Paractinoplanes brasiliensis: one gene and its partner. The protein of the gene in region 1 interacts with the protein of each later gene in a pairwise test. Links are inferred from orthologs where the notes say so. Each region holds a gene or a part of one and is shown on either strand. Other genes may lie near its edges. The genes, in order: C8E87_RS07280 and C8E87_RS21275.

Region 1 (3,281 bases):
CAGCTGCACAAGGTCTCCCTCTCGTTCCTCGTCGACGACCTGGTGGTCCGGCGCGGCGGCGTGGCCAGCAACATCTCGTTCGGCATGGGCAAGCTGGGCCTGCACCCGATCCTGGTCGGCGCGGTCGGCGCCGACTTCGCCGACTACCGGTCCTGGCTCGAGCGGCACGGCGTCGACTGCGACTCGGTGCACGTCAGCGAGGTCGCGCACACCGCGCGTTTCGTCTGCACCACCGACGACGACCTCAATCAGATCGCCTCGTTCTACGCAGGCGCGATGGCCGAGGCCCGCAACATCGAGCTGGCACCGGTCGAGCAGCGCGCGGGCGGCCTCGACCTCGTCCTGATCAGCGCGAACGACCCGGCCGCGATGATCCGCCACTCGCAGGAGTGCCGGGCCCGGGGCTTCAGGTTCGCCGCCGACCCGTCGCAGCAGCTCGCCCGCATGGACGGCAGCGACGTGCTCACCCTGATCAAGGGCGCCGACTACCTGCTGACCAACGAGTACGAGCGCTCACTGCTCGAGACCAAGGCCGGCCTCACCTCCGAGCAGGTCCTCGAGCAGGTCAAGATCCGGGTCACCACGCTCGGCAAGGACGGCGTCGAGATCACCGGCCGCGACATCGAGCGCATCCACGTGCCGGTCGCCCGCGACGTGCTGGCCGAGGACCCGACGGGTGTCGGCGACGGCTTCCGGGCCGGCTTCTTCAGCGCCGTCTCGTGGGGCCTCGGCCTCGAGCGGGCGGCCCAGGTCGGTTCGCTGGTGGCCGCGCTCGTGCTCGAGTCGGTCGGCCCGCAGGAATACGACGTCCGCGCCGAGGACTTCGCCAAGCGCTTCGCCGACTCCTACGGCGACACCGCGGCGGGCGAGATCAAGGCCCACCTTCCGGCCTGACCAGGCGCATGGTCTGATCGGGGCATGGTCTTAGCGGTCTTCGCCGGTCTGCCCGGTGTCGGAAAGAGCACGCTCGCCGCGCGGGTGGCCACGGGGCTGCCCGCGTGTGTGCTCGCGGTCGACACCGTCGACTTCGCGCTCCAGCGGTACGAGGTGTCCGAGCCCCGGCCCGGTTTCACCGCGTACGGGGTGGTGGCGGCGCTCGCCGGTGACCAGCTCGGCATGGGCCACCACGTGATCATCGACGCGGTGAGCCCGGTCAAGGCGGCCCGGCAGCTCTGGGTCGAGCTCGCCGAGCGGGCCGGGGTGCCGCTGCGGGTGGTCGAGGTGGTGTGCTCCGACGACGCCGAGCACCGCCGCCGCGTCGAGAAACGGTACGCCGCTCGTGATCACGACGGCGTGCCCGACTGGGTGCGGGTGCTCGAACGTCAGGCGGAGTACGAGCCGTACCTGGGTCCGCGCCTGGTCGTCGACACCAGCCTGGCCAAGGACCCGGTCGCCCCGGTCACCGGCTACCTGGTCAGCTGAGCCGGCGCACCTCGTACGCGTCCGGGGCGGGCGACCCCACGTACTCCTGCTTCTTCATGCGGCACCAGGCCGGGATGTCGTTCGCGGCGGCCGGGTCGTCGGCCAGCACCCGTACGACCTCGCCGACCGCGGCCCGGCCGATGTTCTGCGCCAGCCGGATCACCGGCAGCGGGCACTTCAGACCCCGGCAGTCCAGCTCGATCACATCCCCGCCTCCCGCCGGATGCCCTCGACCAGGCCCGGCAGCACGGCCAGGAACCGGTCGACGTCGGCCTCGGTGGTGCCGCGGTGCAGCGACACCCGTACGTTGCCGTGGCTGAGCACCCCCATCGCCTCGAGCACATGGCTGGGCCGCAGGGTCGACGCCGTGCACGACGAGCCCGACGAGACGGCGAAACCGGCCCTGTCCAGCGCGTGCAGCAGCGCCTCCCCGTCGACGTAGAGGCACGAGAACGTGACCAGGTGCGGCAGCCGCTGCTCCGGGTCGCCGACCACCTCGACGTCCGGCACCAGCTCGGGCACGCGCGCGCGGATGCGGTCGACCAGCGCGCTCACCCGTACGGCCTCGGTCTGTGCCTCTGCCAGCACGGCGCGAAGACTGGCCGCGGCGGCGACCACGGCGGGCAGGTCGACACTGCCGGGCGGCTGAGGGCGATAAAGATCATCCTGCGGGTACGGGGAGATCCAACGCACACCCTTGCGGACCACCAGCACACCCACTCCGGGCGGGCCGCCCCACTTGTGCGCGCTCGCGCTCAGCAACGACCAGCCCTGCGGTACGGGGACACGGCCCACCGACTGGGCGGCGTCGACGAAGAGCGGCACCCCGGCCTCGGAGCAGTAGCCGGCCGCCGCTGCGATCGGCTGCACCGTGCCCACCTCGTGGCTGGCGCTGATCAACGAGGCCAGCGCCACCCCGGGCGCGGACACGGCCCTGTCCCAGGCGTCCAGGTCGAGGCGGCCCAGGCGGTCGACCCCGACCTCGACCGCCTTGCCGCGGGCGGCCGCGTGCAGGACGGCGGAGTGCTCGATCGCCGAATGCACCAGCGTGTCGCCCTGACGGGCCCGGCCGGCGAGCGCCCCGAGCACCGCGGCCTGCGCGGCCGTCGAACCGGAGGACCAGAAGGACACTTCGTCGGGGCGTACGGCCAGCGCCTCGGCGAACGCAGCCCGGGCCGCGTCGGACAGCTGCCGGGCGCGCCGCCCGGCGGAATAGAGACGTGCGGGATCGGCCCAGCCGTCGGCCAGCGCGGCCAGCAAGGCCTCGCGGGCGACCGGATGCAGTGGACTCGCGGTCGCGGCGTCGAGGTAGGCCGCCGGACCAGCGGGATCGCCCATGTTTTCCACCCTGGGAACGGTATCGTCCGATTGTCGAGGGGTATACGCGCACGGTCGAAGATCGGACCCCCGCACAGGTGCGGCAGGGCCTGGTCGAGTAATGTGCGACCGTCGGTAACGCCTGGCCACTCGTGTCCGTTTCGGGCGGGAGGCGGCGCTGCTAAGGAGGCAAAAGCAGGTGAGCGCAAAGAGTTCGGCCGCGCGGTCGCGAGCTGCAGTCCGGATGGCCGGGCTGGGCTTCAGCGGGACGGCGCTGCTGATGCTGCTCTCGGGATGTTCCCTTGAGGGCGTCGGGGACGCCTTCGGCCACTTCGGATGGCCTGGCAAGGGCATCACGCTGCAGGCGCACAAGATGTACGACCTGTGGATCGCCTCGGTGATCGCGGCCCTGATCGTCGGCATCTTCGTGTGGGGCCTGATCTTCTGGTGCGTCATCCGGTACCGCAAGCGCGGCGACGAGCTGCCCGTGCAGACCCGGTTCAACATGCCGATGGAGGTCCTCTACACGGTCACCCCGGTGC
Region 2 (3,138 bases), 3.0 Mb from region 1 along the record:
GAAGTTCGTCTGAGAGGGGTCGGTCATGGCTGAGGTTCTTGTTGTAGTCGAGTCCGGCGTCAAGAAGGTCACGCTCGAGATGCTGACCATCGCGCGGGGGATCGGTGACGTTTCCGCTGTCGTGTTCGGTGAGGCCGACGCGGTCAAGCTGGGCGAGTACGGCGCGTCCAAGGTCTACGTGGCGGCGGGCGACGACGTCGACGGCTATCTGGTCGCCCCCAAGGCGGCGGTGCTGGCCGACCTGGTGCGCGAGAAGCAGCCCGCCGCGGTCCTGCTCGCCTCCACCCAGGAGGGCAAGGAGATTGCCGGCCGGCTCGCCGTCAAGCTCGACAACGGGCTGCTCACCGACGCCGTCGAACTGGCGTCCGACGGCACCGCCACGCAGGCCGTGTTCGCCGGCTCGGGCATCGTCAAGTCCAAGGTCACCAAGGGCCTGCCGATCGTGACGATCCGCCCCAACTCGGTCACTCCGTCGCCTCAGGCCGCGACGCCCGCCGTGGAGCAGCTGACCGTCGCCGTCTCGGACGCCGACAAGCTGACCAAGGTGGTCGAGCGGGTCGTCGAGCAGAAGGGATCGCGCCCCGAGCTGACCGAGGCCGGCATCGTCGTCTCGGGCGGCCGCGGCGTGGGCAACGCCGACAACTTCAAGCTGGTCGAGGAATTGGCCGACCTGCTCGGCGGCGCCGTCGGCGCGTCCCGCGCGGCCGTCGACTCCGGCTTCTACCCGCACCAGTTCCAGGTCGGCCAGACAGGCAAGACCGTCTCCCCGCAGCTGTACGTGGCGCTCGGCATCTCGGGCGCCATCCAGCACCGGGCCGGCATGCAGACCTCGAAGACGATCGTCGCGGTCAACAAGGACCCCGAGGCCCCGATCTTCGAGCTGGCCGACTTCGGCGTGGTAGGCGACCTGTTCAAGGTCGTCCCGCAGGCGGCCGACGAGATCCGCAAGCGCAAGTAGCCCCGCGATGTGACGAACGGCTCGGTGCTCAGCGCCGGGCCGTTCGCCGTTGCCGGGGTGAAGCATAAGCTTGGGCACTGATGGCCTACTTGGATCACGCTGCGACCACGCCGATGCTCGACGAGGCCCTGGCGGCATATGTTGCGGCGGCCCGCGAGGCCGGTAACCCGTCGTCCCTGCACGCTGCCGGTCGGCATGCGCGGCGCCTGGTCGAGGAGTCCCGCGAGCGCATCGCGGCAGCCCTCGGCGCCCGGCCCTCCGAGGTGATCTTCACCAGCGGAGGCACCGAGAGCGACAACCTGGCGGTCAAGGGCATCTTCTGGTCCCGGCGGGCCGGTTCGCTCAGCCGCAGCCGGGTGGTCGCCTCCGCGGTCGAGCACCACGCTGTGATGGACACCGCCGAGTGGCTCGGCACACACGAGGGCGCCCAGCTGAGCTGGCTGCCGGTCGACGGCGCGGGGCGGGTAGACCCGGCGTCGCTGGCCGAGCTGGTGGAGGCGTACGCGGATGAGATCGCCGTCATCAGCGTGCAGTGGGCCAACAACGAGGTCGGCACGATCCAGCCGGTGGCCGAGCTCGCACGCCTGGCCGCCGAGGCCGGCATCCCGTTCCACACCGACGCCGTGCAGGCCGTCGGGCAGGTGCCGGTCGACTTCACGGCCAGCGGCGCGGCGGCCATGACGGTGACCGGGCACAAGGTCGGCGGCCCGGTCGGCGTGGGCGCGCTGCTGCTGGGCCGCGACGTCGGGTGCACACCGCTGCTGCACGGTGGCGGGCAGGAAAGGGATGTGCGCTCGGGCACACTCGACACGGCCGGCGTGACGGCGTTCGCCACAGCTGTCGAGATCACCGTCAAGGGCCAGGCCGCGTACGCGGAAAGGGTTGGCTCTCTGCGCGACGAACTGGTGCGCCGGGTCCTCGCCGCGGTGCCGGACGCGATCCTCAACGGCGACCCGGCCGACCGGCTGGCCGGCAACGCGCACTTCAGCTTCCCCGGCTGCGAGGGCGACGCGTTGCTGCTGCTCCTGGACGCGCAGGGGGTCTGCTGCTCGACCGGCTCGGCCTGCTCGGCCGGGGTCGCCCAGCCCAGCCACGTGCTGCTCGCCATGGGCGCCGACGAAGACCGGGCCCGCTCCTCACTGCGCTTCACGCTCGGGCACACGAGCACTTCCCGGGACGTGGACGCTCTGCTGGCCGCCCTGCCCGGCGCGGTCGAGCGTGCCCGCCGCGCCACCGCCTGGAAAACCCCCCGTTAGGCTTGGTGCCATGCGAGTTCTAGCGGCCATGTCGGGCGGAGTCGATTCCGCCGTCGCCGCCGCGCGCGCCCACGACGCCGGCCACGACGTCACCGGGGTGCACCTGGCGCTGGCGCGCAACCCCCAGACCTATCGGACCGGCGCGCGGGGTTGCTGCACGCTGGAGGACTCCCGCGACGCCCGCCGCGCCGCCGACGTGATCGGCATCCCGTTCTACGTGTGGGACATGGCCGAGCAGTTCCAGGCGAGCGTGGTCGACGACTTCGTCGCGGAGTACTCGGCGGGCCGCACGCCCAACCCGTGCCTGCGCTGCAACGAGAAGATCAAGTTCGAGGCCGTGCTCGACCGGGCCGTCGCGCTCGGCTTCGACGCCGTCGTCACCGGGCATCACGCGCGCCTCGGGGCCGACGGGCTGCTGCGCCGCAGCGTCGACGAGGGCAAGGACCAGTCGTACGTGCTGGCCGTGCTCACCCGCGCCCAGCTCGACCGCGCGGTCTTCCCGCTCGGCGACTCGACGAAGGCCCGGGTCCGCGAGGAAGCGGCCGAGCGCGGGCTGGCCGTGGCCGACAAGCCCGACTCCCACGACATCTGCTTCATCGCCGACGGCGACACCCAGGGCTTCCTGCAGCGCCGGCTGGGCGACGCGCCGGGCGACATCGTCGACGGCCGCACCGGCGAGCGCCTGGGCGGGCACAACGGGGCGTACGGCTTCACGGTGGGCCAGCGCAAGGGCCTCGACCTGCGGGTGCCCGCCGCCGACGGACGGCCGCGCTACGTGCTGTCGATCACCCCGGTGACCAACACGGTGACCGTCGGCCCGCGGGAAGACCTCGAGGTCGGCACGGTCACCGCGTCCAAGGTGATCTGGCACGGCGCCTCGTCGCCGGTCGAGTGCGAGGTTCAGCTGCGGGCGCACGGCGAGGT

Evidence for each region.
Region 2: the proteins of C8E87_RS07280 (region 1) and C8E87_RS21275 interact in binary tests that used the Escherichia coli proteins (3 or more experiments, as listed by UniProt). The link is inferred for Paractinoplanes brasiliensis from one-to-one orthologs.

What each region holds. Positions count from the first base shown.
Region 1 is NZ_SNWR01000001.1:1,708,818-1,712,098, reverse strand. The notes cover bases 22-2,993. They hold C8E87_RS07280 (sulfurtransferase TusA family protein), read right to left. Parts: upstream 1,628-2,993; coding sequence 1,415-1,627; downstream 22-1,414. Other genes in these bases: ctaC (aa3-type cytochrome oxidase subunit II), read left to right, coding at 2,984-2,993; C8E87_RS07275 (cysteine desulfurase family protein), read right to left, coding at 1,624-2,760; C8E87_RS07285 (P-loop nucleotide/nucleoside kinase family protein), read left to right, coding at 919-1,422; C8E87_RS07290 (carbohydrate kinase family protein), read left to right, coding at 22-894. Also shown: more of C8E87_RS07290, read left to right, coding at 1-21; more of ctaC, read left to right, coding at 2,994-3,281. UniProt on the Escherichia coli protein: Sulfur carrier protein involved in sulfur trafficking in the cell. Part of a sulfur-relay system required for 2-thiolation during synthesis of 2-thiouridine of the modified wobble base 5-methylaminomethyl-2-thiouridine (mnm(5)s(2)U) in tRNA.
Region 2 is NZ_SNWR01000001.1:4,682,159-4,685,296, forward strand. The notes cover bases 298-3,126. They hold C8E87_RS21275 (cysteine desulfurase family protein), read left to right. Parts: upstream 298-1,038; coding sequence 1,039-2,214; downstream 2,215-3,126. Other genes in these bases: C8E87_RS21270 (electron transfer flavoprotein subunit alpha/FixB family protein), read left to right, coding at 298-958; mnmA (tRNA 2-thiouridine(34) synthase MnmA), read left to right, coding at 2,225-3,126. In the rest of the region: C8E87_RS21265 (electron transfer flavoprotein subunit beta/FixA family protein), read left to right, coding at 1-13; more of C8E87_RS21270, read left to right, coding at 26-297; more of mnmA, read left to right, coding at 3,127-3,138. UniProt on the Escherichia coli protein: Master enzyme that delivers sulfur to a number of partners involved in Fe-S cluster assembly, tRNA modification or cofactor biosynthesis. Catalyzes the removal of elemental sulfur from cysteine to produce alanine.